Regions from separate parts of the Shewanella sp. DAU305 genome, predicted to be linked through region 3. Evidence: predicted binding sites of a transcription regulator. Region 3 holds the regulator's gene; each other region holds the start of a gene.
The links. Region 3 encodes MetJ, which represses methionine synthesis genes. Its sites were predicted from a motif close to TAGACGTCTAGACGTCTA; they were not measured.
Positions count from the first base shown of each region.

Region 1: metH (methionine synthase) is a predicted target of MetJ. The motif match lies at 5,628-5,645, and genes of this name have one in related genera.
Region 2: serA (phosphoglycerate dehydrogenase) is a predicted target of MetJ. The motif match lies at 5,167-5,184, and genes of this name have one in related genera.

Region 1 is NZ_CP113808.1:1,545,844-1,556,257, reverse strand. Features, by position in the region: gene cobU (bifunctional adenosylcobinamide kinase/adenosylcobinamide-phosphate guanylyltransferase) at 1-57, opposite strand, end outside; gene OX890_RS06705 (adenosylcobinamide-GDP ribazoletransferase) at 54-842, opposite strand; gene cobT (nicotinate-nucleotide--dimethylbenzimidazole phosphoribosyltransferase) at 949-2,031, opposite strand; gene OX890_RS06695 (FecCD family ABC transporter permease) at 2,197-3,354, opposite strand; gene OX890_RS06690 (ABC transporter ATP-binding protein) at 3,323-4,216, opposite strand; cobalamin riboswitch at 4,317-4,481, opposite strand; gene OX890_RS06685 (histidine phosphatase family protein) at 4,686-5,417, opposite strand; gene metH (methionine synthase) at 5,872-9,606, shown strand.
Region 2 is NZ_CP113808.1:1,372,325-1,382,738, forward strand. Features, by position in the region: gene OX890_RS05975 (PAS domain S-box protein) at 1-1,492, shown strand, start outside; partial or broken gene OX890_RS05980 (response regulator) at 1,538-2,553, shown strand; gene ygfZ (tRNA-modifying protein YgfZ) at 2,733-3,695, opposite strand; gene serA (phosphoglycerate dehydrogenase) at 3,849-5,078, opposite strand; gene OX890_RS05995 (DUF2238 domain-containing protein) at 5,233-5,841, shown strand; gene OX890_RS06000 (helix-turn-helix transcriptional regulator) at 6,203-6,868, shown strand; gene OX890_RS06005 (curlin) at 7,041-8,531, opposite strand; gene OX890_RS06010 (curlin) at 8,546-8,965, opposite strand; gene OX890_RS06015 (DUF4124 domain-containing protein) at 9,526-10,053, opposite strand.
Region 3 is NZ_CP113808.1:1,126,094-1,136,507, reverse strand. Features, by position in the region: gene OX890_RS05010 (methyl-accepting chemotaxis protein) at 1-1,370, shown strand, start outside; gene metF (methylenetetrahydrofolate reductase) at 1,444-2,331, opposite strand; gene OX890_RS05000 (bifunctional aspartate kinase/homoserine dehydrogenase II) at 2,549-4,942, opposite strand; gene metB (cystathionine gamma-synthase) at 4,954-6,117, opposite strand; gene metJ (met regulon transcriptional regulator MetJ) at 6,330-6,644, shown strand; gene OX890_RS04985 (sulfite exporter TauE/SafE family protein) at 6,726-7,469, shown strand; one part of gene OX890_RS04980 (IS3-like element ISShes2 family transposase) at 7,594-7,945, shown strand; one part of gene OX890_RS04980 (IS3-like element ISShes2 family transposase) at 7,945-8,822, shown strand; gene nrfD (NrfD/PsrC family molybdoenzyme membrane anchor subunit) at 8,878-9,825, opposite strand; gene OX890_RS04970 (4Fe-4S dicluster domain-containing protein) at 9,828-10,394, opposite strand; gene phsA (thiosulfate reductase PhsA) at 10,407-10,414, opposite strand, start outside.

The DNA of each region.
Region 1 (10,414 bases), 420 kb from region 3:
GGCTTCACCGTAGCGACTCTTACCGCTACGGGCGCCGCCTAGGACGAGGTGGATCACAGTATGTTACCTACAACGAGCAATACAAAATAACACACGATTTCAGCTATTTGCTGCGCCGCGCCTAAGGTATCACCCGTGTAACCGCCAATCTGGCGTCTAAAAATAACTATGATCAAACGGCGCAGTCCTATCATCACCAATAGCAATGACAATGCCGCTAACCCCTTGAGGAATAACAACACTAATACGCCACTGGCGATCAGGATAAGCAACTCATTAATGCCTTGATGTTGCGATAGCGGCTTAGACTTACTGGTCTCGTCATCGCGGACATATTTTTCACTAAAGATGATACTGGCTGATACCACGCGGCTGACTGTGTGCGCGACGATAAGCGCCGAGCCCGCGACCACAGGATCGTACAGCGCCAACTCGACTAACAACTGCCATTTCAGCAGCAGGGCCAACATCAACGCCAGTGCGCCATAACTGCCAAGGCGCGAGTCCTTCATGATCCGTAGCTTGTCTTCCGCCGTCCAACCACCGCCAAAACCGTCGAAGGTATCGGCTAGGCCATCCTCGTGAAATCCGCCCGTGAGCAAGACGCCAACCAACATAGCTAACAGCACAGAGACGCCGGCGGGGAGCCAGTTCTGCGTCAGCCAAAATACAATGGCACTTAACAGGCCGACCAAAAGACCGACGAGACCGAAATAACGGCTGGCCTTATTCAACTTATCGCTATCGACTTCGACCCATTTAGGCATAGGAATGCGGGTAAAATAGCCCATGGCAACTAAAAACAAATCTATCTCTTTGTGCCAGCTTTCGCGTTCTGACATAAAGCATCCTTAGTGAATTAACACTTGCTGCAAGGTTTAAGATTAAAACGGTTGGCTAAAAAGTTATTATTTTAAATAAGTAAAATAAGCGACTTAGCAGAGCACATCATACAACAGCCTCAATCCCCGCATCACTAAAACTCGCCATTTGATTGTAAAAATTTACTGAGGCTTGAATAAGCGGCAACGCCAAAGCTGCGCCCGTACCTTCACCTAATCTCAGCCCGAGTGATAATAAAGGTTTCGCCTGCAAAAATTCTAACATCCGCTGATGGCCTTGCTCGTCTGACTGGTGGGCGAAAATCAAATAATCGCGCACATTAGGGGCGATTTGCACCGCGACTAATGCTGCCGCCGTGGCGATAAAACCGTCCACAACCACCAGCATTTTGCGCTCGGCAGCAGCTAACATCGCGCCCGTCATCTGCACAATTTCAAAGCCACCAAGGCAAGCTAGCACTGATTTGGGCCCAGTTAAGGCACTTTGATGCAGCAATAACGCCAGCTCAATCAGCATCAGTTTACGTTCTAAGGTTTCGCTATTAATGCCCGTGCCACGGCCGACACAATCAATCACATCGAGCTGCATGATCGCCGCCATAATGGCCGCCGCCGCTGAGGTATTGCCTATGCCCATTTCGCCAAAGGCGACTAAGTTACAACCTGCTTGATGGTGACGTTCAATTAAATCGCGCGCCATCGCAAAGCCTTTATCGACGGTTTCCAGCGCCATCGCGGGCTCTAAATGAATCGCCCCTGTGCCCGCGCCAAGACGTTGATCGATAATGCCTTCAACCCCTTCGACTGGCGTTAAAATGCCGCAATCGATCACTTCGAGCCTAAAGCCCACCTGCCGACAAAAAACGTTAATCGCCGCGCCGCCATGGGCAAAGTTTTGCACCATTTGGCGCGTCACTTCGCTAGGGGCAATCGACACGCCTTCTGCGGCAATACCATGATCACCCGCAAACACTAACATGGTTGGATGAACGATTTTCAGCACAGTATTTTGTGGCTGATCCGTTTGTTGTGAATCAGTCGCTTGCACGCGGGCAATCTGTAAGGCTAAGGATTCGAGCTGACCTAAGGCGCCGGGCGGCTTAGTCTTAAGATCAATTTTTTGCTGGATCAGCGGATCCTGCGCTTTACTCACAGGGCTGATTTGAAAAGACACGGCTGACTGAGACATCCACACTCCACTTATTATCTTAAATAACCACAACGCATCCTGCGTCTATGACTAACATGTCCAATTTTGCATTTCCAATCGCGGGGCAGATATCAACAAAAATGCTGATTATCTCGCCAGTCTGCGCTTGCTAGATGACTCTAGGATTACGTTCTGACTAGGTGTTTACGCCATGACTCTGCGTTTACGCAAAATCAGCAAAAAGAACATGCTACCTATGGCCGCCGTGATAATCCCCACGGGCAACTCTTGATTGCCTAACAAACAGCGCGCCAGCACATCAATCCACACCATAAATAATCCGCCCACCAGCGCCGTTAAAATAATCGGCTGACGACCGGGAAACAGCATGCGCACTGTGTGGGGGATCATTAATCCGACAAAGCCAATACCGCCGCAGGTGGCGACCAAAATCGCGGTAATCAAGGAGCAGAGCAGCAACATATTGAGTCGCAACTTAGGCACATTCACCCCTAAGGTATGCGCCGTTTCATCCCCCGCTTGCAACGCCATGATCTGCCGTTTCATGCCTAAAATAATGAACAAACTCGCGCCAATCACCAGTGTCGGCAGCACTAATAAGGACCAACTGGCCTTGGCAAAACTGCCTAAACTCCAAAACAAAACAGAAGCCGTCGCCTGCGGACTGGCGAAATACAGCAGCAGACTCGTTAGCGCGCCGAACATAAAGGAGGTCGCCACGCCTGAGAGCAACATGCGCTCCACTTGGCTATTGAGCCCAAGGCCAGACAAGGCCAGCACTATCAGTACCGACAAACTGGCGCCAATAAAAGCGCCGAAGGGCAAGCTAAACCAAAGCAAACCCGACAAGGCGCCCGAGCCACTAAAAATCCCCGAGTTCGCCGCCATACCCGTATTCTCAAAAAATCCAGACCCCGTAAATAACGTCAACATCACCACAGCGCCAAAGGACGCGCCTGAGCTAATGCCAAACAGATAAGGGTCGGCCAATGGATTGCGGGTCACGGTTTGCAGCACGCTGCCCGCCAAAGACAAGCCCGCACCCGCCACAAAGGCCAGTAAAATACGCGGCAGTCTGAGCTCCATCACGATGCGCTCCGTCATGCCATTGGCTTGAGTGAGGTTGGCCATTTTATTGATAAACACTTGGATAACATCCATAAAACTGATGTTCGCCGCGCCAAAACTCGTGGCGGCAATGGGGGTTATCAAAGTGATTATGCCTAATGCGACCAGCATCAGTTGTTGTCTCGTCAAAGGTGTCACGATACGCCCCAAATGTAAGATGAAATGCTGTTTACTCCCTGAATCATCCGCCCTCGCCTCGCTCAGCCAAAGCATTAGCCATGTTGTGCGTCGAATCATGGTAGCCATAAAAGTAGCTGATTAAGGGCTTTTTATGTTGTGGATGGGTCGACACCTGAGCGCACACGCCGAACACATCACCAATTCGCGCCTCGGTTAATACCTCAGTTGGCGTGCCCATAGCGCTGACTTCACCGTTATGGATCAACAATAAACTGTCGCACAGGGCGCTGGCTAAATTGAGATCGTGAATAGAGGCAATCACGCTGATGCCAAGGCTACGCACTAATTCGAGGATTTGGATTTGATAACGCACATCGAGGTGATTGGTTGGCTCGTCGAGGATCAACAGTTGCGGCTGCTGCACTATGGCGCGGGCGATCAAGGCACGCTGCTTTTCACCGCCGGATAAGTGCTCGTACTGTTGATGCATTTTATGACTGAGGCCGACTTTCTCTAAGGCTTTGGTAATGCGCTCGCCATCACAGCTCGAATTGGTATCGAACATGCCCTTATGCGGTGTTAAGCCCATGCTGACCAATTGCTCTGTGGTTAAATCAAAATAGTGCGGCGTGTCTTGCTGCACTACAGCGACGCGGCAGGCAAACGCCTTGGGCGACAAACGCTCAATATCTTGATCAAACAGGGTAATTTTGCCCTGAGTCGGGCGAACAAACCGATACAAACAGCGTAGCAAGCTAGACTTACCCGCACCGTTAGGCCCAATCAAACCCAACATCTGCCCCGTTGGCAGCGCAAAGTTAATATTGGAAAGAATGGTTTTGCCATCGATACACCAGCTTAACTGGCTGACATCGAGCGCGACCGTCTGGCTCGCTGACGGGCGAGTGTCGCTGTCATTCAAAGCATGGCTCGTTTGGATGGCAGAGAGTTTCACCAAAGTGGTGCTCCTAGCGAGTCCAAACCTGAATTAAAAAAGGTTGTGCACATTGTCATCGGCTCCCTCGAGTCACCCGCTCGAGAACTAAGGCTGCACGCAGCGATAACAGAAATAGGCAGGTCTCCTGACTCGTCACTTTTCTATTGAAAACAATATAAAAAGTCACTCACAGTTGCGGGCACAGTTCGGGCTGACTGACAAGCAGCTCCCCGATTCCCTATTATGTTGAGATTGATTTCAAGCCTTTGCAGCGTGTCTCGGCCATAACTGCCACAGAACACACTCGCACGACTCAAAACTCCCAACACCTATTTCTGTGACGTCATCCGGTACACTGCCACCAGCCTTGCAAGGCCGCGTGCGTCAGGGGACGTCAGGAAAAAGCATTATCCTATATTTACCTTAATAGGCAATCGACAATCACGCTGGTAAGACAAGAAAAATCTTCACCTTAGGGCAACGCGGATCACTCGCAGCGCCCGCTCGGCCAATCTAAACGCCAGTAACAAACGCCGTGCTCATCCTGCAGCACATTAATGCTCACCACGGCCGCCACGGGTAAATCGAGTTGACTGTAAAAGCCCACCGCCCGTTCAACCCCAAGGGCGCGCGCCATTAAATGACGGATCACTCCGCCGTGGGTCACCACCCATACTTTGGCAGCCAGTTCGCCCGCAGCCACGCTCACTCCCAGACTCGCTCCCACAGCCTGCTCGGCGTTATGTGAGTCGACGGTCAATCGTTCAAACTCGGCGGCGAGTATCTGGTCAATGGCGCCATTCACCCGCGACTCGAAGCTTGCCATAGTCTCACCATTGGGCGGCGGTGTTTGCCAAGGGTTCTGCCAATAGGCCGCTAAGCATTCGCCCTCTTGCTGATACAGCTCATCGAGCCGACGACCGTCCCAATCACCAAAATCAATTTCCTGTAAACCCGATAAAAACTGCGCCTGCAATGGCCTTGACTCAGATATCAATGCCGCCGTCGAATGCAATTCGGCGGCAAAGGCTTGGGCAAATTCGCCGCAGCGGCGTGAAGTCGAACTATAAATCGCGCTGCAGGTACTTGCCTGCGCCTCAACCGCTGCCGACATTTGCTGCCAGCCCTTTTCACTCAAAGGCACATCCACACGGCCGCGTAAAATTGCGCCGCCTTCACACTCGCCGTGGCGTAACAATAACAATCGAACTTGTTTCATCGTATTCCTATGTCTATCACTCGTGGCACATTTTGTTGAAAGCCCACATTAGACCCGTCGTCCTATATACTCAATTACGCCCTAGCCCAACAACTAGCTCTACAACTAGTCCTACAAAAAGAGCCGTTAAACTGGGTGAAAAGTGCTGATAGGACTCAATTGTCGTCAGTCAATTTTGACCTTGCCCTGACAATCATAAGTCGCGTATTATGGACGTCTATACGTTTAAATGTCCAAAACCAATCTCTAACAATGAATAACTAAAACGAGTAGTCAACATGTCGACCGAGCAGAATGGAATGCACTTAGCCTAACTAAGTTAGCTAATTTAGATCACTCACTAGGGTCGATAACGAGAGCCGATATCTGGACTGCACAACACGCTTTACCCTGCACTTAGCATAACAAGGGTCGATGCTTGGACTTAACTTAGCTGTATTTAAGGTAATTATTTATGACGATACCCTCTACCAAAGCCGGCCAGATATTGGCAGACATTCGTAAACAGCTTGCTGAGCGCATTCTAATCTTAGACGGTGCTATGGGCACTATGATCCAAGACCACAAGCTCGAAGAAGAGGATTATCGCGGCGAACGCTTTAAAGATTGGCACACTGACGTCAAAGGCAACAACGATTTATTGGTGTTGTCGCAACCCCACATCATCAAACAAATTCACACCGACTACTTAAACGCCGGTGCCGACATCATTGAAACCAACACCTTTAATGCTACGACTATTGCCATGGCCGACTACGACATGCAGTCGCTGTCCGCCGAAATTAACTTAGCCGGCGCCCGACTCGCCCGTCAAGCCTGTGATGAAGTCTTTGCTGCCACAGGCATTCCACGCTACGTCGCCGGTGTGTTAGGCCCCACTAACCGTACTTGTTCGATTAGTCCAGATGTGAACGACCCAGGATATCGCAACGTCAGCTTCGATGAGTTAGTGACTGCTTACAAAGAATCCACTAAGGCGCTGATTGAAGGCGGCGCGGATATCATTATGGTCGAGACCATATTCGATACCTTAAACGCCAAGGCTGCACTGTTTGCGATTGAATCGGTATTTGATGACTTATTTGGCCAGCATTCGAGTGACCGCTTACCTATCATGATCTCGGGCACCATTACCGATGCCTCTGGCCGCACCCTTACCGGTCAAACCACCGAAGCTTTTTATAATTCCCTGCGCCATATCAAGCCATTATCTATCGGCCTTAACTGTGCGCTCGGACCAAAAGAGCTGCGCCCGTACGTCGAAGAATTATCCCGCATCAGTGAGTGTTATGTGTCGGCGCATCCGAACGCGGGCCTGCCGAACGAGTTTGGCGGCTATGATGAAACTCCAGAGGACATGGCGAATGTGATCGAAGATTGGGCGCGCGAAGGCATGCTCAATATTATCGGTGGTTGCTGTGGTAGTACGCCTGAACATATCCGCGTTATTCGCGAAGCGGTCGACAGACATAACCCGCGCGTTTTACCCGATATCCCCGTCGCCTGCCGCTTAGCCGGTTTGGAACCACTGACTATCGATGCCCAATCCCTGTTCGTTAACGTGGGGGAGCGCACCAACGTCACAGGTTCGGCCAAGTTTTTAAAGCTGATCAAAGACGGTAAGTTTGAGCAAGCGCTCGATGTGGCCCGCGAGCAAGTCGAAAGCGGCGCGCAGATCATCGACATCAACATGGACGAAGGCATGCTCGATGGCGCCGAGATCATGCACAAGTTTTTAAACTTGATCGCCTCTGAGCCCGACATCAGCCGCGTACCGATTATGATCGATTCCTCTAAGTGGGAAGTCATCGAAGCTGGCCTAAAATGTATTCAAGGCAAAGGCATAGTTAACTCGATTTCCCTCAAAGAAGGCGAAGCCAAGTTTATCGAGCAAGCAACACTGGTGAAACGCTACGGCGCGGCGGCCATTATCATGGCGTTCGACGAACAAGGTCAGGCCGATACCAAGGCGCGTAAAATCGAAATCTGTACCCGCGCTTATAGGGTGCTGGTTGATAAGGTCGGCTTTCCGCCAGAAGACATCATCTTCGACCCGAACATTTTCGCCATCGCCACAGGTATCGATGAACACGACAACTATGCAGTCGATTTTATTGATGCCATCAAAGCGATTAAAGCCACCCTGCCCCACGCGATGATTTCGGGCGGTGTGTCGAACGTGTCGTTCTCGTTCCGCGGTAACAATCCAGTACGCGAAGCGATTCACGCGGTATTCCTGTACCACGCCATCAAAGTCGGCATGGACATGGGTATTGTCAACGCGGGTCAGTTAGCCATTTACGACGATATCGACCCTGAGCTTAAAGTACGGGTCGAAAACGTGGTGCTTAACTTGCCCTGCCCAGTCGAAGGCTCGAGCAATACCGAGCAGTTACTTGAAATCGCAGAGAAATTCCGCGGTGATGGCGCACAGGTCGGCAAAAAAGAAGATTTAGAATGGCGCAGCTGGCCAGTGAGTCAACGCTTATCCCATGCGCTCGTCAAAGGCATTACCGAATTTATCGATGAAGACACCGAAGCCGCGCGCCAAGAAGCGAAACGTCCGCTGGATGTGATTGAAGGCGCCTTGATGGACGGCATGAACGTGGTCGGCGACTTGTTCGGCTCGGGCAAAATGTTCCTGCCGCAGGTGGTGAAATCGGCGCGGGTGATGAAAAAAGCCGTGGCTTACTTAAACCCCTATATCGAGCTAGAAAAGGTCGAAGGCCAATCTAACGGCAAGATTTTGATGGTGACAGTAAAAGGTGACGTGCACGATATCGGCAAGAATATCGTCGGCGTGGTGCTCGCCTGTAACGGTTTCGAGGTATTCGATTTAGGTGTGATGGTGTCGGTGGAGCGAATTCTCGACGCCGTGAAAGAACACAATATCGATATCATCGGCATGTCGGGGCTCATCACGCCGAGTCTGGACGAGATGGTGCATAACGTGAAAACCTTCCACCGCGAAGGCTTAACCATTCCGGCGATTATCGGCGGTGCCACTTGCTCTAAAATCCACACAGCGGTGAAGATTGCGCCCCATTATCCCCATGGCGCCATTTATATCGCCGATGCGTCCCGCGCCGTGCCTATGGTGAGCAAGCTCATCAACAACGAGACACGCCAAGCGACCATAGACGAAACCTATGCTGAATACGACGACATGCGCACTAAGCGTTTATCCCAAGCCAAGCGCAAAGAGATAGTGTCACTCGAAGCGGCCCGTGAAAACCGCTGCCAACACGATTGGGCCAACTACACCCCGTTTACGCCAAACGTGCTCGGTCGCCAAGTATTTGATAATTATCCATTAGAAGACTTAGTCGAGCGTATCGACTGGACACCGTTTTTCCGCTCGTGGGAATTGCACGGCCACTACCCTGAAATCCTCACCGATAAAGTGGTCGGCGAAGAAGCGCAGAAGCTATTCGCCGATGGTCAGGCCATGCTCAAACAAATCATCGAAGAAAAGTGGCTCACGGCGAAAGCGGTTATCGGCTTATTCCCTGCCAATACCGTCAATTACGACGACATTGAGCTCTACACAGATGAGTCGCGCACCACAGTCGAAATGACCACACATCACCTACGGATGCAGCTTGAACGTGTCGGTAACGACAACTTCTGTCTATCTGACTTTGTTGCGCCAAAAGACTCAGGCGTCGCCGATTACATGGGCGGCTTTGCGGTGACTACAGGCCACGGCATAGATGAACATGTGGCGCGTTTTGAAGCCAACCACGACGACTACAACGCCATCATGCTCAAATGCTTAGCCGACCGTTTAGCCGAAGCCTTTGCTGAGCGGATGCACGAACGGGTACGTAAAGAGTTTTGGGGTTATGCGGCCGACGAGCAGTTAAGCAACGAAGCCTTAATCCGCGAGAAATACAAAGGCATACGCCCCGCACCCGGTTACCCAGCATGCCCAGATCACACAGAAAAAGGCTTGTTATGGGACTTGCTCAAGCCCGATGAGACTATCGACTTGAACATCACCGAAAGCTACGCCATGTTCCCCACAGCGGCAGTATCGGGCTGGTATTTCGCCCACCCGAAATCGCGCTACTTTGGCGTGAGTAACATAGGCCGCGATCAAGTGGAAGATTACGCGAAGCGCAAAGGGATGACTGTAGCTGAGACGGAGAAGTGGCTGGCGCCAGTGTTAGATTATGATCCCGAGTAATCATGTTTACTCAGTAATTTGCCCAAACTGAATTTAGGCAACTTTATAAATGGGCAAAGTTAAGGGGCGAGTTATCGCCCCTAATTTTTTACTTTAGAAAGTTAAAATCAAGGTCGTGGGGCTTCACCCCACACCCGACCAAGGAGGACTGCTCGTCCTATCCTCCTTGGATTCTCCCTTGCCGAACAACGTCCTTGTCTAACTGCCAGTTCGCCATCCCTGGCTCTCGTTCGAAACGCTGCTACGCAGCACTCACCCTAGCGAAGTGACATGCATTAGTTACCTGTCTCATACTCCAATAAAAATCGCCTAACGGCTCAGATGGCACATCCATGTGCCCCCGAGTCTGCGCCATCATCCATGATGTCGCCACGGCCCCACTCTAACAACTAAGAGCTATCTGCGTATTTCGACAACTTCGCAGGGGATCGGTGAACTTCTGTCGCATTAGAGTTAACTTTTCGCATTGAAAGAGTTATGCATGTCCTATCTTTTCTCTCTTTTATCTTTTCTCCAGTTCGGCTGTTCCTGCCTCTGCTCATAAGCACGAACATCATCGATTTTCATTCGCCCTTCAGCAACTTCGCAGGGGATCGGTGAACGTCTGTGGCATTAGAGTTAACTATTCGTATTGAAAGAGTGATGCCAGTTCCACACTTCTTATTGTCCTCAACTTACCAAGTTATATTGTTGACTCAAGATGACTATTGATACTTCTATAAACTAAAGACAAGTGGATCAACTCAACCAAAGCGAAATGGATTATTCCGATAATGGAATATGGCCGCTACCCATTAACGACTAGTGA
Region 2 (10,414 bases), 250 kb from region 3:
GGTGGTCGATGATAACGCGACCGCTAGAGATATTATGCGCACTACGCTCGAAAGTATGGGTTTTAGGGTCGATACGGTTCGCTCGGGTGAAGAAGCGATAAGCCGCTGCCTACTGCAAGCCTATGAAGTGGCGTTAATTGATTGGAAAATGCCTAACATGGATGGGCTGGAAACCGCGCGTCAAATCCAATTGCAGGCTCAGTCGCAATCTCAATCACAACCTCAGTCTCATCCTCAGCCCAAAATATTGATGGTCTCTGCCCATGCGGATCATGAGTTCCTCACTCAAATTGGGCAACTGGCTTTAGCGGGATATATCAGTAAACCCATCAGTGCCTCACGCTTACTCGATGGCATAATGAATGCGATTGGCCGCGAAGGCATATTGCCCGTGAGGCGCCGAACCGAAGAGTTGGCTCCGCAGTTGTTAGTGCCGCTACAGGGAAAACGTATCCTTTTAGTGGAAGATAACGAGATGAATCTCGAAGTCGCAAGCGAGTTTTTAGAGCAAGTGGGGATTATTCTATCCATAGCGACCAATGGCCAAATCGCCTTAGATAAACTGTCGCAGCAGCATTTCGATCTAGTATTAATGGACTGCCAAATGCCGGTGATGGATGGCTATCAAGCCACTCAGGCGATAAGAAAAAGGCCTGAGTTGGCAAATTTACCTGTCGTCGCCATGACAGCCAATGCGATGGCGGGCGATAGGGACATGTGCATCAGGGTGGGCATGAACGACCATATCGCCAAACCGATAGAAGTGAATGTTCTCTATCAAACCCTGTTGAAATACCTCGCACCCGCATCTGAAACGGCTGCAGTAGATACCTTTACTCAATCGATATTGAGTAACACTAAGGGTGAGGCAGGCCATAGTGCAGAACAAACCGTATTGCTTAAGTGGCCAGAGCACCCAGAGCTGGATATCGATAGAGGTTTGCAACTGGTGCAACACTCGACGCGGCTTTATCAACGCATATTTGATCGTTTCGTGAGCAGTCAGCGTAATGTGGTGGAACAGGTTCGCAAAGCTATCGCGGCGAATCAAATCGAAGATGCGGTGCGTATTGCCCATACCCTTAAAGGCTTAGCGGGCAATTTAAGCTCGGCTAAATTGGTGGAGTTAGCGCGTTTACTTGAGTTGCATTTAACTGAGAATGTGCCCTTTGAAGATGAGTTAGTTCAAATTCAACCGCTAGTGGCTTCTATCTGTGATGCGATTGAATACGCCAAACCCGCAGCGGTGAATCAAGCTGAACCCCAAGCTGTTGATTTATTATCTGCTGAAGATTTAAGGGCGGCATTACTGGCCTTGCGGCAGAACTTAGATGATGCCGATGCCAGCGCAGTGGCAAAAATTGATGCCTTAAAGCCGCAGGTGAGCAGTGCAATGTGGCAAGCGTTAAGCCCTGCCTTGTCTATGATTAATCAGTACCAGTTTGATGAGGCGATCGACTTGATTGATGATGTCATTGCTCAGTTTGGATAAAAAAAGTGACACACTAAATTCAAAGCGCATGAAGTGGAGTTGTTAATGGAAAAGGCAACAATATTAGTCGTCGATGACACACCGGAGAATATCGATATTTTGATCGGTATTTTGGGTGATGACTATAAAGTCAAAGTGGCGATCGACGGGCCAAGGGCGTTAGCCTTAGTAGCAAAGTCGCGGCCCGACTTAATTCTGCTTGATGTGATGATGCCGGGAATGAATGGCTATGAGGTCTGCAAGCTGCTAAAGCAAGATCCGCTGACCAGTCATATTCCAATCATTTTTGTGACTGCTTTATCTGAATCCTCCGACGAAGCCCAAGGTTTTGCTTTGGGCGCAGTGGATTACATCACTAAGCCCGTGAGTGCGCCTGTGGTTAAGGCGCGAGTTAAAACCCATCTTGCGCTCTATGATCAAAAACGCCTACTCGAACAACAAGTTAAAATACGTACCCACGAGTTAGAAGAAACCCGCTTCGAAATCATCCGCCGTCTTGGCCGCGCCGCCGAATATAAGGACAACGAGACAGGTCTACATGTGGTACGCATGAGCCACTACGCCCGAATATTGGCGATAAAGCTTGGTTTACCTAGCACTTTCTGCGACTTAATTTTTAATGCGGCGCCGATGCACGATATCGGTAAAATCGGCACACCCGATGCAGTGCTGAAAAAACCGGGTAAGCTTGATGCCGAGGAGTGGCGCATCATGCAGCAACATGCCGCTATCGGCGCCGAAATTATCGGTGAACACAGCGTCCGTTATTGCAGATGGCCCGTCGTATCGCCTTAACTCACCATGAGAAGTGGGATGGTTCAGGTTACCCTAATGGCTTGGTGGGAGAGGATATTCCCCTTGAAGGGCGGATCACTGCGATTGCCGATGTGTTCGATGCCTTGACTTCGCAAAGGCCTTATAAGCAGGCTTGGACGATCGAAGCGACGATGGAGTTATTTGACAATCAAGCGGGAAAACATTTTGATCCTAAGCTGGTGGAAATGTTTAAAGAAATCCTGCCTGAGGCGATCGCTATTCGAGATACTTATTTGGAAAACTGATGCTCGAATGCTCGAATGCTCGAATGCTCGAATGCTCGAATGCTCGAATGCTCGAATGCTCGAATGCTCGAATGCTCGAATGCTCAAGTGCTCGAGGGCTTGAGTATAAGATAAGCTAAAGGCGCCATTGGCGCCTTTATTCTGTTTCAATCTCTACACCATTTTATTAAATCAAAGCCTTATGCTTCGTCTAATGAGTAGGGCAGGGCTTGAATCGTTAAGCTTGATTGCTCATCGTCGGCAAAACGCAGTTTAGTATCGTTGCTGGTATCGTTGGCAAGCACCGTAGTTAACAACACTTGGTTGCCACGCTGTACAAACTCAATAATATGGCCGCCACGGCGGAAGCCATCTTCCATCGCGATTTCAAGGCCTGACTCTAGGCTGATTTGCAGATTAGTATGACCATGCAGAATATACAGGGCGCGTTTATTGCCGCCACGATATTTCATCCGCGCTATGGTTTCTTGCCCCATGTAACAGCCCTTGTTGAAGCTGATACCGTTGACTGCCTGTAGATTGCACATCTGCGGTACATATTGGCTGGCATGGCTGGCGGCAAGGTTGGGGTAACCCGCGATAATTTCTAACGCTTGCCAAGCACTGGCATCAAATACGCTCAACTTTGATTTGGCCACTAAAGCTGCAGCCGCTTCTGGGGTTAACATTAAAATGAAACGGTCAGCGTCTTTTAAAATCGCGCCATGTTCAATGGGCGTGAATTCTTGATGAATGTCGCCAAAATGTTCGCTCACGAACTGGCTTGCTTGTTCACCGGCAACCCCGAGCAGAGTCCATTCAGCGGATGCATTGCTTAAGGTGGCTTTGCTAAACACGGCATATTTTTGTAACTGGGGTAAATCGACTTCAATGGCATCCTTTGGCATCAGCATAAAGAGCGCATCTTGGATGGCAAAGGTTCTGAAACTGGCCAGCATTTTACCTTTTGGATCGCAATGTGCACCCCAGCGCCATTGGTTATCGGCTAATGAGCTGATGTCAGTGGTCACTTGGCCATGGATGAAACTGCGGCCTTGTTCTCCAACCACTTTAATAAGGCCCATATGAGATAAGTTGGCAAGCATGAGTGGAGGCAAAGAAGCGTCCAGATCCCAATGGGGCGTAGAAACTGAAATAGTCATAGCGAGATCCTGAAAATGAAGGCGATGTGAGAGGCTAGATTGTAACGGAATTCCTGTTGGCTCAAAAGCATAAGGCGCACATATCTGTGAATGATATGTGCGCCTTAGTCTTTGTACTTTAGCCGAAACGCTTAATGCGATTCGGCTTAACTCTTAAAACAGCACGCGGGTACGCAGTGTGCCTTCAATGGCCTTCAACTCTACTAAGGCTTCTTCGGCTTGGTGGGTGTCAACTTCCATGACCACATAACCAATTTCTGCGGTGGTTTGCAGATATTGCGCGGCAATGTTGATGCCTTTTTCCGAGAAGGCTTGGTTGATCTTGATCAGCACGCCTGGACGGTTTTGGTGAATATGCAGTAAGCGTGAGGTGCCTTTATGCATAGGCAGCGAAACTTCAGGGAAGTTAACTGCAGATACGGTCGATCCATTGTCTGAGTATTTAGCGAGCTTGCCAGCGACTTCGATACCAATGTTTTCTTGGGCTTCAGCAGTACTACCACCAACATGCGGTGTCAGCAATACGTTATCAAGACCTCGAAGTGGGCTGATAAATTCATCGTCATTCGATTGCGGCTCAACTGGGAACACATCAATCGCCGCGCCCGCAAGGTGGCGCTCTTTGAGTGCGACTGTTAAGGCCTCGATATCGACTACAGTGCCGCGTGATGCGTTGATAAAGATGCTGCCCTTTTTCATCGCCGCAAATTCAGCTGCGCCTATCATGTCTTTGGTTTGTGGGGTTTCTGGTACGTGTAAGCTCACTACGTCAGATTGCGCCAGCAATTGTTCCATTGAATGAATTTGCTGTGCATTGCCTAACGGCAGTTTGTCTTCGATATCGAAGAACACAACGCGCATGCCCAGCGTCTCAGCCAGAATGCCAAGCTGAGTACCGATATGACCGTAACCGATTACGCCTAAGGTTTTTCCGCGCACTTCGTAGCTGCCAGCGGCGGTTTTCATCCAGCCACCACGGTGGGCGATGGCGTTACGCTCAGGGATACCGCGCATCAGCATAATGATTTCGCCAATCACGAGCTCGGCAACACTGCGAGTATTGGAGAATGGCGCGTTAAATACTGGGATACCAAGGGATTCGGCGGTGGCAAGATCAACTTGATTGGTTCCGATACAGAAGCAACCGACCGCGATCAACTTCTCGGCGCGTTTTAGCACCTCGGCAGTTAATTGGGTACGTGAACGAAGTCCCACGAAATGTGCATCTTTGATGGATTCAATTAATGCTTCATCGCCTAATGAGGCTTTGTGGTATTCGATGTTGGTGTATCCCGCACGCTCAAGTACATCGACCGCAGATTGGTGGACGCCTTCCAACAGCAGGATCTTGATCTTATCCTTGTCCAGCGAATGTTTCGCCATGATATGGGTACCCTCTAATTAATAGAAATGTTTCTTATGATATGCTGACAACCTTCACCCACCAAAATAGCACTTTTTTTACTCAGTGTGGAGGGCTAGATGGCTAAAGTTAATATTCTAAATTAAGAACAATATCGCATAAGAGGAAGAAACATTGAATAACAAAATCGCGTGGTGTGCTATTTACCTCTTAGTGCTCGTGTGGTCGGTGATAAATCCCGCAGATTCTTTCACTTGGTGGCTCGAAGCGGTTCCAGCATTAGTGGCTGTGCCACTGCTATTTTTTACCCGCAAACGCTTCCCATTAACGCCGCTGGTGTATGTTTTAGTGTTAGCCCATTGCTGTGTGTTGTTTGTCGGCGCACATTACACCTATGCTGAAGTGCCATTATTCGACACTATTGCCCATTGGATGGGCTCAGAACGTAATAATTACGACAAGTTAGGTCATTTTGCTCAAGGCTTTATCCCTGCCATGTTAGCGCGTGAAATTATGCTGCGTAATCAAGCGGTCAAACCCGGTGCTTGGTGTGCGTTTTTAGTCACGTGTTTTGTGCTCGCGTTTTCGGCGTTTTATGAACTCATCGAATGGTGGGTTGCCGTGGCAACAGGTGAAGGCGCCGAAGCCTTTTTGGGCACCCAAGGCTATGTATGGGATACTCAATCAGATATGTTGATGGCATTAATTGGCGCAATTGTCGCACTCGTTTTATTGTCTCGTTTTCAAGATAAGCAAATAGCAGCACTTAAACTCAGGAGCTAGTGGCAGTGAGTTGCGTTCATCCTTCCATAAAAAATTTGGCGTGAGTGTGATGGCATTTAGCTGTCACATTTTAATGTTATCTTTATGTTGCAACTTTGGGCTGATATCTTCATAGTTTGAAAGTACTAGGTTTCGTGAGTTGATTAAGTTCAATGGTATTTTCTACTGTTATTCAAATTATCTGTGGTTAGTTAGTCGAACTTACTAGGATTAAAGAGGGAATAGTACATTTGGGTGATGTTTTTCAGTCTTTAACTAGTCAAAATCAACTAGGTTAATGGAATGTTTAAAAATCTAACTAAAGAGGCTGGTCAAACATACCATTTTGCTAATAGAAAATACTTTTCAGGGAGGAGAGTCATTGAGCACAATTAATGAATTAGTTTTTTTACATCAAATGGCAGCGCCATGTCATTTAGCGTTACTCGCTGAATCCATAGGCTTGAAAACTCGTATCGTTAAGCATGCGGCGGAATTAGATTTAGATAAGAGTCGTCGAAGTTTTTATCTGATCACCCAAAAAGGCTCTGCACTCGATAACAAGGGGATCCCTTTACTGGCTTCGCGCTTAGTATCACACTTCCCCGTGGCGCTGTATCAAGTCGAGCGAGACTCTTTAGATCAAGAGTCAGCTATGTTACTTGGCATTCGAGGCATTTTATTTGCCGATCAACGTATGGATTTGATGTTAACAGGTTTACGTAAAATGGTGGCAGAGGAGCTGTGGTACGACAGAACACTACTGAGTAAGATGTTCCGTCGTGTAGTACAAAAACTCGATGGCAACAATGAGATGCCCTCCGATACTGTGGCTATGCTGCAGATGCTAACTTCCCGTGAGCGCACTATCATTCAATTTGTGTCGAGTGGCGCGAGGAATAAAGAAATCGCCCACAGATTGTGCATCAGCGAACATACGGTGAAGGCTCATATTTCCTCTATCTTCCGTAAAACCCAGTCCCGTAATCGTGTTGAGTTGTTGCGTTGGGCACAAACCTATCAGACTCACTTTGAGCTGTGCAGTTAGTCAGTTAAAGATATTGATCGTTAGCTTTTCGCTTTGAGTGGTTAATGTTAATAATTACTGGTTAATCAGAATAGAAAAGCGGGAATGTTTATTTAAACATTCCCGCTTTTTGTTCAACACCCTTTTGATAAACCACCAAAGAGTGTAGCTGTGGTGGTTTTAACAGGATTGACTAGTATTGCACTACAGTAGCAACGTTCATATTACCTGATTGATTAACGCTGATGCTGTTGTTATTACCAGCTTGAGAACCTAGTACTAAGTTATCGTTACCTGTTTGAGTGATCAACAGGCTGTTATTATCACCGCTTACTTCAAATGAACTACTTGCGTCACCACCAATCCAGTTACCGTTACCTGATTGAGCAATTTGTGCAGTGTTTTCATCACCTTCGATAATTAAATCGATAAGGTTAAGATCGCCATTTTGCAGTGCAGTGACATCGGCATTATTGTTGCCAGCAATGGAAATGACGGCTTCGTTTTGAGCGCCATCTTGCTCAACATCAACTTCGTTATCGCTACCCACTGCATCGACATAGGCAAAGTTAGCATCGCCTTCTTGGCTCACTTCGATACTGTTGTCTTCACCTGATGCGAAGGCAACGATTTCGTTGTTATCGCCTTTAGAAGATAAATCGAAGTCGTTATCTGTACCGTATGCACCGAAGGTCGCGAAGTTAGCATCGCCTTTTTGTTTCAAGTCAACGTCGTTGCTATCGCCCCATACTTGGAACTCTGCACCGTTGACATCGCCTTTTTGGGTGATAGTAATATCGTTGTCATTACCTTGGATATCGGCCACTAAAGTATCACCGATAGTGTTGCCGCTGCCATTTTGGGTAATATCGACAGTGTTGTCATCACCCGTAGTCATAGCAAGATAAGCCGTGTTGCCGTTACCTTTTTGATCCATTGAAATATCGTTGTCGCTGCCTGCAAGTGCGTAAACGAAGGCAACATGGTTATCACCCTTTTGGTCCATATCTACAGTGTTGTCATTACCTGCAATACCTTTAGCTGCGCCAAAGTTGTTGTTACCTTTTTGATTAACAGAAACGTCGTTGTTGTTACCCACGTTAGCGGTTAAATCAAGGGCAATTAAACCCGCTTGGTTGTTGTCACCGACTTGGGTGATTTTCCCATCGTTGTTGCTGCCTTCAACGCGGAATACTGCAAAGTTAGCATCGCCTTCTTGCTCAACAAACACTGTGTTTTCAGCGCCAGTGATTTCAACTTGGCTTTCGTTGACTTCGCCCAATTGGTTAACGAATACCGTGTTATTGTTGCCAGTAACATCATTGCTGCTTTGGTTAAAGAAACCGTCTTGCGACACATTGACATTGTTGTTGTCACCGACAACATTTGCACTTGCCACATGCCAGTCAACTTGTTGCGTTATTTGGACTTTGTTATCAACACCCGTCGAATTAATCGCGGCTTCATGCCACACACCGTCTTGGATAACTGTTGCGGTTTGATCTGTGCCCGTTTGCACAACCGCTGCAGCGTTAATGACACCCGTTTGTGAAACTAACGTGTCTTGACCTTGACCCGCTTGCACTACGCTAATCTCGCTCACAGTACTGGCGGCAAAAGCTTGACCGCTTAAACCCGTTGCAATGGCTAAAGCAATAAGTGATTTTTTAGCTTGTGATTTCATGTGACGCTCCCTGTTTAATATTGAGTTATTGAGATTGCAGCACCGTCTGCAATCTGTTGAATCGAAAAGTTGCCGCTTCCTAGTTGGTTCAGTTGCACTAGATTGTCGTTGCCAATTTGTGTCACTGAAGCCGTATTTTGACTGCCGACCTGCAGTAGTTGCACTTCATTGTTTGAACCAATTTGTGTGATTAGCGCATCGTTATCATTGCCTACTTGTGTCACATCGGCCTTGTTATCGTTGCCTGATTGGAACAGTAATCCTTGGTTGGCATTGCCTTGTTGCACCAGCTCGATAAGATTATCGCGACCGGAACGTTCCAGTAATGCCTGCAGGGTTACGGGTAACTCATTGACATTCAGCTCTTGTGCTGAGGTCATACAACTACAGAGCAAGATCAGCGGTACCAAAAAGCGTATCGAGGTATTTGGCACGGGTGACTCCTTGCATCAAATATCTTGGGTTGCCTAAAACAACAGGCACTCCAAATTCAGCCCTGAAGATACGAGTCCCGCTGATATGTCGCAATTGGCCAAAAGGGTATTTATTACGCAAAGGATTCACAGTAGATAAATGATGAATGTATCGTTATCCAATTGATTCAGTAACTTTTATCTGTTTTTTAGAGAATGTTTTTTTAGGCTGAGTAGTCTAGTTGGGCTAGTAGTTAAGTCGTATTCGTTGCATAGTTATCTCATGGCTTTTAAACAATGGTGCAACAAAATTAAGCAATGCATCGACTGTAGCGTGATATTTTTCGGGGAAACAAGTTATAGGAAATATGGTGGGAATAGTGTTGTGGGATTGACTCAATTCAAAGGCTATTTAGCGGTATTACAGCGTGTTAAAAGGCGAGCTAGGTGGTTTTATCTACGGCTGTCCTTAGAGAGTGATGAAGAGTCAATGAGCGGTTTAATGAGTTGAAAAATTCGACCATAGTGGTCGAATTCCTTGGTGAATGAGTAGCAAGCTGAGCACTAACTTTTATATCAGATCAGTGTTTTTCTGGTTCTTTTGATTCTTCAGGGGATACCTCAGTACTGATTTGGCTTTTACGATCTTTCAGTTGCTGCATCGCACTGTTATTGCTTACGGTTAACGCATTGAAGCGAGTATTGATATCGTCCATTTCGTTAATGTATTCAGGATCGCTTTTTTCCTTATTTTGCCAATAACGCTTACGTTCTAGTTTTTGTAATTCACTGGCGCGCAGGATTTCAAAATAGCTGTTCTCTTGTTTAAGCCGATAGATCTCGCCATCGAGTAATTGCAGTAATTTTTCTTTAGAAATGGTTTGGCGATTCAGTAGCGCTTGCAGGGGATCGACTGGAATGTCCCTTTTATCTGAGTCGACTTCTGTGGTGATCCCCAACTGATATTCGATTTTATGTTGGCTAAATTCCTGCGGGCAAGCGGTTTGGCTAAAGACAATTTTGTCATCTTTACGGCATTTATAAATGGTATTTGCCTGTACTGCACTAGGCAACATAACACAAATTAGGGTGAGTATCAGTCTTGCCATTAGGCGACAAATCCTTTGTACACTAGCATAGCGATTATGATTTAATCATTTGATTACAGTTGATAAAAAGTTAGTTTAACGCTCGCGTTATTAAGTCTGTTCAACCAGTGATTTATGTCTCGTCCTGGTGGGACGCTGGGTTCTTGAGCCATTAAACCTAAGGCATTAAAGTATTAGCCATATATCAGTAAAGGGGCAAATTTACTGCGTTTATTGTCGTGGCCAACTTTTTACTTAGCGTTAACATCTGCATCATACTATGGCGTAAGTTTAGGGATAAAACCAGTTTTTTGACGATTCAATTTTTTGGCGCTAGGGTTGATTCTAAACAAGAAAATTGAGGGTGCTAGGGAGATTAAAA
Region 3 (10,414 bases):
GTATGTCCTTTGGACAACCTTTCTTCGACAGTTTTAAAGATGCTTATCAAGCTGAAATCGCACTATTGTTGCCCAATGGCGCGGATTTTAAAGCATTTGGCGCCACGTTCACGCCCGATATTCAGGCCATAAGTGAACTCAATAGCGTGATGCAAGGCAATGAAGTGATTCGCACTATTAGCTTAGAGGGCAAAACCTTCGCTTTGTATCGCCACGCCATAAAAGATTACTCGGGACAAGTCTTTGGGGTACTGGATATTGCGATGGACAGAAGCCATTCAGAGCAAGTTATGGCGGATATTCGCCTCAAGTTGATTCTCATCGGTTTCGCTGCAATGTTAATCGGCACTGCCATTGCTTGGTTTATTGCTAAGGGCATTACCCGCCCAATAGCAGAAACAACCCAAGCCATGAATGACATCGCCGAAGGCGAAGGCGATTTAACCCGTCGAATTACCATAACGAGTAAAGATGAAATCGCCGAGTTAGCGCAGGCATTTAACCGTTTTGTGGAGAAAATCCACCACACTGTGACTCAAGTATCTGATGCAACGAGTTTACTCGCAACCTCAGCGGAAGAGATGTCGGGCATTACCCACGAAACTCAATCGATGGCCAATCGTCAGAATCTTGAAACCGAACAAGTCGCCACCGCAATGAATGAAATGGCCGCCACTGTTCAAGAGGTTGCCCACAATGCGACCGATGCCGCGGATGCTGCCAATCACGCCAATGAGTCAACCGAACAAGGCAAACTCGTAGTGCAAAAAGTCGTCGCGACGATTGCTGTATTAGCGGAAGAAATCGCCGCAGCCGCCAATGCCATTAATGAACTCGAACGTAATACTGCCGAAATTGATTCTGTATTAGTTGTGATCCGCAATATTACCGAACAGACCAACTTGCTGGCGCTTAATGCCGCAATTGAGGCTGCCAGAGCCGGAGAGCAAGGACGAGGATTCGCCGTCGTAGCCGATGAAGTTCGCACCCTTGCGACTCGCACTCAAGCTTCAACCACAGAAATTCAAAAAATGATTGAAGCGCTACAGCTTAAAGCCAAATCTACCGTTTCGGCGATGGAAACCAGTTCACGCACTACTCAAAGCTGTGTTGCCCAAGTTAATCAAGCGGGTGAAGAACTCGTGGCCATCACCCAAGCAGTTTCGACCATTAGCCAGATGAACATCCAGATCGCCAGTGCGGCAAATGAGCAATGTGCTGTTTCCGCAGAAATTAACAAAAACATAAATAACATCAACGATATTGCCACGACGACAACCAATAGTGCGGTGCACACTGCGCGGGCGGGTGACGAACTTGCCCAGCTTGCGGCTCGCCTGCAAGTGCTACTGGCACAGTTTAGGATCTAATACCTACACCACTGACACAAAGCAAAACGCCGCATTATCTGCGGCGTTTTTATTGGTTTATGTTGTTGATGTTTTACTTAGGGCGCACACCTAACGTATGGCAAATGGCGTAGGTCAGTTCGGCGCGGTTTAAGGTGTAGAAGTGGAAATCCTTCACGCCTTCACGGGACAGGACTTTTACCATGTCGATTGCCACGTTTGCGCCCACCAATTGGCGTGTACCGGCATCGTTTTCTAAACCATCGAATTGCTTGTGTAGCCAGCCCGGTAACGACACATTGGTCATGCCCGCGAAACGTTTTAACTGGGTAAAGTTAGTCACAGGCAAAATGCCTGGCACGATTTCAACGTCGATACCGGCGGCAACGCAGCGGTCACGAAAACGCAGGTAAGATTCCACATCGAAGAAAAACTGGGTAATGGCACGGCTAGCGCCCGCATCAATCTTACGCTTAAGGTTGATCAAATCCGCCTGTGCGTTGCTCGCATCGGGATGCACTTCTGGATAAGCTGCAACGGAAATATCAAAGTCGGCCACTGAGCGCAGCAAACGTACTAAATCCACCGCAAAACGAGTGGGCTTGGGGCTGCCCGCAGGTAAATCACCCCGCAGTGCCACTATGTCACGAATGCCCGATTTCCAGTAATGCTTAGCCAGTTCTAATAGCTCTTCATCACTAGCATCCACTAAGGTTAAGTGCGGCGCGGCAACAAGATCCGTTTCCTGTTGAATACGCTCAATCACGCCGTGGGTGCGGTCGCGCACACCTGAGTTAGCGCCATAGGTCACAGACACAAATTTAGGATTAAGCGGCTCTAAACGACGAATAGAGTTCCACAGGATCTGTTCCATTTCGGGGGTCGATGGCGGAAAAAACTCAAAAGAAACATTAATATCGCCATTAAGCTCAGACAAGCTCTGGTTCAGCGATTGTGAATGTTGTGCGTGATGAAAAGCCATGTGTATTTCCTCAACCGCCCTTGGCGCTACTCTTTGCTAGTATGAATTAGTTCAAATGGACGTTTGGACGTCTATATGTCCATATACTAGAGAAACTGAGATGTAAGTCAAGCCAAAAAATGTCCATAAACCGCATTTAATCTCGGTTAATTCGATAGATTTATTCTAGCCAATAAAAAAGGACTCGAATGAGTCCTTTAAGCTGCTGAATTTCAGTCTACTCTTGCAAGAGATCGCGACAGATCTGCGTCAGATCCGACTGCACCGCTGCCGCTGTCACTTCACGTCCAGCGCCCGGTCCACGGATGATCAACGGATTGCCTTGATAGAAGACGCTGCGGATCACAAACACGTTATCGCCTGGGGTCAAATTAGCGTAGGGATGATGGGCATCAATCCACTGCAAACCGACTTCAGCTTTAAGCTCTGAGCCGCTGTTATCTAAGGATGCCACGTATCTGAGCACCTTATTTTGCTCCGCCGCCGCACCGTATTGTTGCAGCAGATCGGCATCTAACTCGGCAATGCGGGCGAGAAACTGATCTAAGGGAATATCCGCCAAATCGGCTGGCACTAATGAGCGTAATTCAATATCTTCAAGCTCGATTTCAAGGCCAATTTCACGGGCCAAAATGAGCAATTTACGCTGCATATCACGACCGGACAGATCGTCGCGGGGATCGGGTTCAGTGATGCCTAAGCCTCTGGCTTCAATCACTAATTCAGAGAAAGGCTTGCTGGTATCGTATTTCTCAAACAACCAACACAAGGTGCCAGAGAAAATCCCGCCCACGGCTTCAACGCTATCACCGCTGTTACGCAGATCATTTAACGCATGTTGGATAGGCAAACCCGCGCCACAGCTGGCGTTATAGCGCCAAAATAAACGACGATTACCCAGTTGCTGTTTTAACTCACGGTAGAAAGGCAGTGGGCCCGAGCCTGCGAGTTTATTCGCGCTCACCACATGGATGCCACGCTCGAATAGCTCTGGATATTGCAGTGTCAAACTGGCGCTGGCACTGATATCTAAGGCCACCAGCTCATCGCAGTTAACCCGTTCTAATTGCTCGAACAAGTGCTCGTACTGCCAAGGCGTAGCCTCGGCATTAAACTCAGTCTGCCACGCGGCAAGATTAATGCCTGTGGATTTAATCAAGGCTTTACTCGAACTGACTAAACCGACTAACTCAACGCTGGCTTCGAGTTCATGATCCAGTGATGGCGACACCGACTTAAATAAATCGACCCAAGCCTCACCTATGTTGCCCACGCCGAGCAGTAAGACGCCAATGCGTTTACGCGGCCCAGCGCAGCGGCGGTGTACCTTTTGGGTTAACAGATTCACCTGTGACTGAGGCACCAGCGTCACTAAACTTAAGTCACCACTAAACAAAGGTTTAGCATCACGACTTAATAAACGAGCAAAACTGCGGCGATAATGTTCGGCATCGGCACTGACTAACGCCACTAGGCCGAGATCTGTGTTGATCTGTTGTTCGCTGATCCCTAATGCTTGTGCCTCGGCGTCGAGCAATCTTTGCACTTGTTTTTGATTTTCAGCGGTATAGGCAAGCTCAACCCTTTGATGGGCAGACGTCCAATGGGCCAATGGCGTTAAACCCGCGGCGATCAACGAATCTAATAAGCTCGTTAATTCACCCGTGAGCTTAAAGCCGAACAAGACGACAGCATTGAGGTTCGTCACCACAGGCGCGCTCGCAGACGAACTGTGGGGCGCAATCAAGGTAAAGTCGGTGTGTGATGCATAACTTGAGCGCACCGCTAAACTCACTTCGGTATTAAACAGAGGCTGCAAAGTGCGCGAATGCAATACCGGCGAGCCTAAACGCGCTAAGCGGTCGGCTTCGGCAAGTGACATGCTTTTCAATAATTTTGCATCGTTGATTTTATTAGGATCGGCGTTGAACACCCCTTCCACATCGGTCCAAATGGTCACGCGCTCAATATCGGCAAGGCTGGCAATCAAGCTGGCGCTAAAATCTGAACCATTACGACCAAGTAATAAAGTATCGCCGCGCTCGTTAGCGCAGATAAAGCCTGTGATCACTAAGCGTTCATTTGGGTGGGCGGCCAATAGCGCTTGTACTTTAGCGCGGGATTCTTGCACCCGAATTTGCGGCACGGCGGCTTCATCGGCCACTAAAATTGAACAGGCATCCACATGGCTTGCCGCCACGCCAGATTCGCGCAGCAGCGCCGCCATCAGGCGTGCCGACCAACGTTCACCAAAGCTCACCACATGGTTAACTTGGTATTCGTTACGTTCGTCGAGGGACAATAAACTGATGAGTTGCGCCTGATCTGTCGCCAAACGCTCGCGCAGATCGCGGGCTTGTTCGTTCGACAATAACTGCTCTACCAACCCCTGTTGATAGCTGGTCAGCACTTGTAATTCTTCTTGCCACAACTGACCCGCATCACGCAGCGCTAATAATTTATACAGGAAATTCGTGCTCTTACCCGCCGCAGAGACCACCACAAGGTCATCGCTATGACCGTGGGTTAACAGGATATGGGCGACTCGACGATAACAATCGGCATCCGCTAAACTGGAGCCACCAAATTTATGTAAGTGACAACGTGCCATCTATTATTCCTCTACTGACAAGCCGCAACGGCGGCTAATCCTGCTTGAATATCTGCAACTAAATCGGCGGCATCTTCAATACCCACCGATAGACGCAATAGGGTGTCCTTAATGCCTGCCTCAAAACGCGCCTGCGGCTCCATGGCTCTGTGGGTCATAGTTGCGGGCACGGCCACCAAACTTTCAACGCCACCTAAACTTTCCGCCACACTAAATAAGCTGAGTGCACCTAAAAAGGCCACCACTTCTGCCTCGCCGCCCTTGAGCTCAAAACTCAGCATAGCGCCAAAGCCCTGTTGTTGCTTGGCTGCAATCGCATGACCAGGGTGATCCGCAAGACCAGGGTAATAAACTTTGCTCACCACAGGGCTTTGCGTCAATACCTCAACAATGCGCTGGGCATTGGTTTGATGTTCACGAATTCGCACCGCTAAGGTACGTAGGCCGCGCAGGGTTAAGTAGCTATCAAAAGCCGACCCCGTTAAGCCTAACGTGTTCGACCACCAATGTAAGCTTTCGCCGATTTGTGCATCTTTAGCAACCACAGCGCCGCCAACCACATCGCTGTGGCCATTGATGTATTTAGTGGTGGAGTGGATAACGATATCCGCGCCTAACAATAGGGGTTGTTGCAATATCGGCGATAAAAAAGTGTTATCGACCACCACCAGCGCGCCGACCTCATGGCTCGCCTTGGCAATGGCTTCGATATCCACCACTCGCAATAGCGGGTTAGATGGAGTTTCGAGCCACACCATCTTAGGATTCTGCCCGATAGCGGCGGCTAACGCTTGGCTGTCGGTTTGATCAACCACAATCAACTTAAACTGGCCTTTCTTCGCCAAGTTAGTAAATAAACGGTAAGAACCGCCGTAACAATCGTGGGGCACAACCAACAGGTCATCAGGGCCGAGCAAAGTGGTCACTAAGGTGATGGCCGCCATGCCAGTGCAGGTCACTATGCCAGTGGCGCCCTTTTCTAATTGCGCTAATGCTTCGCCTAAAATACAGCGTGTTGGGTTGCCTGAACGACTGTAATCGAATTCGCGAGGATTTTTATGACCATCGAAGGCGTAATTAGTCGACAAATAAATCGGTGGCACAACTGCACCATATTGAGTATCGCTTTCGATACCCTGACGCACTGCCAGTGTGGCTAATTGACGCTCTGCCATGGGTGGACTCCTAAATTCGGTAGACTGATAGAGATGTCTGGACGTCTAAATGTACCTAAGCCCAACGCCATCGTCAATAGGCGTTAAGACGTTTAGACGTCTGAACATAAAGAAATCTGTTTGCAATCACAAAGAAATAGTAGCAATAATTTGACTGTTCTTTGTAAGGGTTTAAAATCTGCCCCGAATTTAGCGTTATAACAGGTGAGTCAATGACTGAATGGAATGGGGAATACATCAGCCCCTATGCTGAACATGGCAAGAAGAATGAACAAGTAAAAAAAATTACTGTGTCTATTCCGCTCAAAGTGCTTAAGGTCCTTACGGACGAACGAACTCGTCGTCAGGTCAATAATTTGCGTCACGCCACCAACAGCGAGCTGTTGTGTGAGGCATTTTTGCACGCCTACACTGGCCAGCCATTGCCTAACGATGAAGATCTGTCAAAAGATAGCCCAGACAGCATTCCCGCCGAAGCCAAGTTGCTGATGGACGAGATGGGGATCGAGTGGGAAGACATGGAATAGCGACTTGTCGCTGGCAAAGTTACATCACAGTGCTCATCAATAGGGATCGTTAACGATCCCTTTTTGTTTATATGGAATCCTATGTTTTCTATGATAGATCCACAGACTCTCGCCTTGGCCTCACTGATTGTGTTTCTTGGCGCCTTAACCCAGAGCCTGATTGGGTTTGGCCTAGCGGTTGTCGCCAGTCCTTTGCTTTATATCGTCGATCCGCAGCTCGTACCTGCGCCTGTTATTGCTATGGGTTTCTCCATCGCCCTGCTGACCTTAGTGCGTGAGCGTGGTCATTTAGAATTCAATGGCTTGCAATATGCACTCCTAGGTCGCGTGCCCGGTGGTTTTATCGGCGCGAGTCTGTTGCTGTTTGCGCCTCAGCCCATACTCGGGTTATCCATCGCCGCCATTGTGACTGTCGCAGTGATCCTCAGCCTGTATAAATTCAGCCTGCCAGTGAATAAGAAAACCCTCTTCGGTGCGGGTGTGGTTTCAGGGATCTTCGGCAATATCGCCGCAATTGGTGGCCCGCCGATGGCGATTCTATTGTCAGGCAAAGACGCTTCGCAGTTTCGCGCCGCCCTGTCGGCCTTCTTCATTTTTAGCTCCACCATAGCTATGGTCATTCTGGCGATCACTGGCTTATTAGAATTAAAGCACCTGTGGCTGTCGTTGATGTTGCTACCTTCAGTGCTTTTAGGGTATTTAGTCGCGGGGCGATTAGTGGGCAGTGTCGATAAAGATAAAACTAAAATGGCGACATTAGTCCTCTGCAGTATCAGCGCCTTAGTGCTAACGGTGAAGTCGGTTATCGAGTTATTACCCCAATAAGCGTCCTGCTTGTATTGGCAAACCTTCTCAAGATTCAAACAATAAAAAAGCACTGACATTACCAGTGCTTTTTCTTTATCTATTGTCCCGTCCTGAAATACGTTGACATAAAGAGGACTTCTTTATGACAACATCAATTAACTCAAGCCGTAAGCGCACACAACGAGATTACACCTTAGCCTTTAAATTAGGCGTTGTAGAGCGTGTCGAAAAAGGCGAAATGACGTACAAACAAGCCCAAGCCCGTTTTGGCATTCAAGGCCGTTCAACGGTACTCGTTTGGCTTAGAAAACATGGTAGACTCGATTGGTCGAAACCTTTTCAGCATCCCCTTATGCCTAAGTCAAAAGAAACCCCTGCCGAAACGATCAAGCGCCTTGAACGTGAGTTAGCAGAAGAGAAACTGCGTAACAAAATCCTCAATGGCATGGTTGATATCATGGACAATGAATATGGAGCAGGCCTCAGAAAAAAGTACTTATCCGGTACGTCTGGCAAGCAAAAGGCAACGGAGAAATAAACCTCGCAGCCGCATGTCGTGCTGCGGGTATGTCGAGGCAAGGTATTTATCAGGCAGTTGCGCGAATGGAAAGTCGTAGAGCTGAGCTATCGGTCATCAAAGACTGGGTTCAGTACTGGCGTAAATATATGCCAAGGTTAGGGGCCCGTAAGCTCTACACGCTGATAAAATCCAAGCTGGTTGAGCACGATATTAAACTCGGGCGAGATGGGTTCTTTACCTATTTGAGAAGTGAAGGTTTACTGGTTAAACCGAAGAAAAGCTACACAAAAACCACGTACAGCAAACACTGGATGAAGAAGCATCCTAATCTGCTGAAAGAGGAAGGACTGCATGATGCAGGGCATGTACTGGTCAGCGATATCACCTATCTTGAGTCAGACCAAGGTGTGCACTACCTGTCACTGGTCACCGATGCCAGTTCTCGTAAGATAGTCGGTCATCACGTGAGTAAAGACATGAAAGCCGAGAGTGTGGTGAAAGCGTTAAAAATGGCCATAAAAGATAAACGCTATATCGGCAACGCAGTGCATCACTCCGACAGAGGCTTACAATACTGCTCAGCAGTTTATCAGAATGCGCTTCAGGCGAGCCAAATCCAGCCGTCAATGACGGATGGTTATGATTGCTACCAAAATGCATTAGCAGAAAGAGTGAATGGCATACTGAAGCAGGAGTTTTTACTGCACCGATGCAGGACATTTGCGGAGCTGAAGATACTTGTTAGAGAATCGATAGCAATATACAACGATATGAGACCGCATCTGAGTTTGAATATGGCAACCCCTAATCAGGTGCACAATAGAAAAGGCCAGCTACTGGAGCTGGCCTAAAAACTGTCAACCTATCTTAGGACGAGACATATCAATATTTAAAGCCAGCTTACACTCAGCTTAAATAGCTTTGCCCTGCGTACACAATAAAGTGTCTTAAGGCGAGTACGCCCGTTAAGCTCGCACAAGCCACCATGATCATTGCGCCCTTAGTGTGGCGAGTCGCGGCTGGTAGCAGCATAAACAGCAATGGAATACCAAAGCCGATACCGACAACCCCTATCCAGAACACGCTTGCCCATAGCCCAGAGGTTAACGACGCTAAGGCCGCAGCCGCCGCGCCGCCCTTGAAGTACAAGGCGCAGAACAACATGAACAGGAACAAGATTTCAATCGCCATCACAGGTAACTCTAAACCGTGCATCTTGACTAAAGTTTTATCGTGGCTGTCAGTCTTAAACAGCAAGAGTGCCAGTACCGCGTTTGCCGCAGCGCCCGCCGATAAACCCGACACTAAAAACAGCGCAGGCAGTACCGCAGTGTTGAGCATAGGGTAAGCATTCATCGCCGAAATTAAGAAGCCAGTGTAAGCCCCTACGCCAATGGCGAGGACAAACAACAATACTTCAATCAGCTTTCGAAATGGCATAAGTAACGTAGCGATAGGCGCTAGGAAACCCAAACCCCATTTTGGTAAGTCATCCCGCAGCACAATAATGGCGTACACAAAGGCTAAGGGAGAATACGCCAGCAGCGCCAGCACCCCAATGGCCATTACAGACTGGAAGTTATAGTGAATTAAGATCAGCCAGAAGTGGAATGGTTTGGTTAGATCAAACACTAGGCAAGCTAGACCTAAACTAATTGCCACAGGCCCAATAATGGCGGCCGCCTTAAGAATGCTGCTTTCGGCTCCGGCGCTGAGTTCCTTATTCGCCCAACGTAAACCAATGCCAATCAATAAACTGCCCGCGGATAACCCCGCCATAAACAGGTAAACGGCGATGACCCAGTGCCAAGTGACAGGATCATATTGCGCCATGTCGCCCCAAGTATTGTTCATAATCAAATCCCCCCTCTTTTGGTAGGAACGCGATATACCCTAGGTTTAGTGCCTAAATGGGTTTTATCTTGGTATGTGATTTTAGTGTTGAGCATGATGGCCACGTCACTCTGCGGGTCATTAGCATCGCCAAACACTAAGGCATCGGTTGGACACACAGTCACACACGCTGGCTCTTCGCCCCGCGCTAAACGACTGTCTTTACAGAAGTTACACTTATCCGCCGCCTTGGTTTCTGGGTTCATAAAGCGCACTTTATAAGGGCACGCTGCCACACAGTACATACAGCCGACACACTTCTCGGTATGGATAGAGATAATGCCGTCTTCACCCACATAGGCTGCGCCCGTTGGGCAGACCTTAACGCAGGGCGCATCTTCACATTGCTGGCAAGATACCCTGTGGTATTTGAAGTGCAGATTGGGCATCTCACCAAAGGGGCCTTCCACACGCACTTGCAGACGAGTAACGCCTTCGGGTACGCCATTTTCACTGCGACACGCCACGTTACAAGCTTGGCAGCCGATGCACTTATTCTCGTCGTGCACCATTACATATCGTTTATTCATTTAAGCCTCCGATTAGCGCT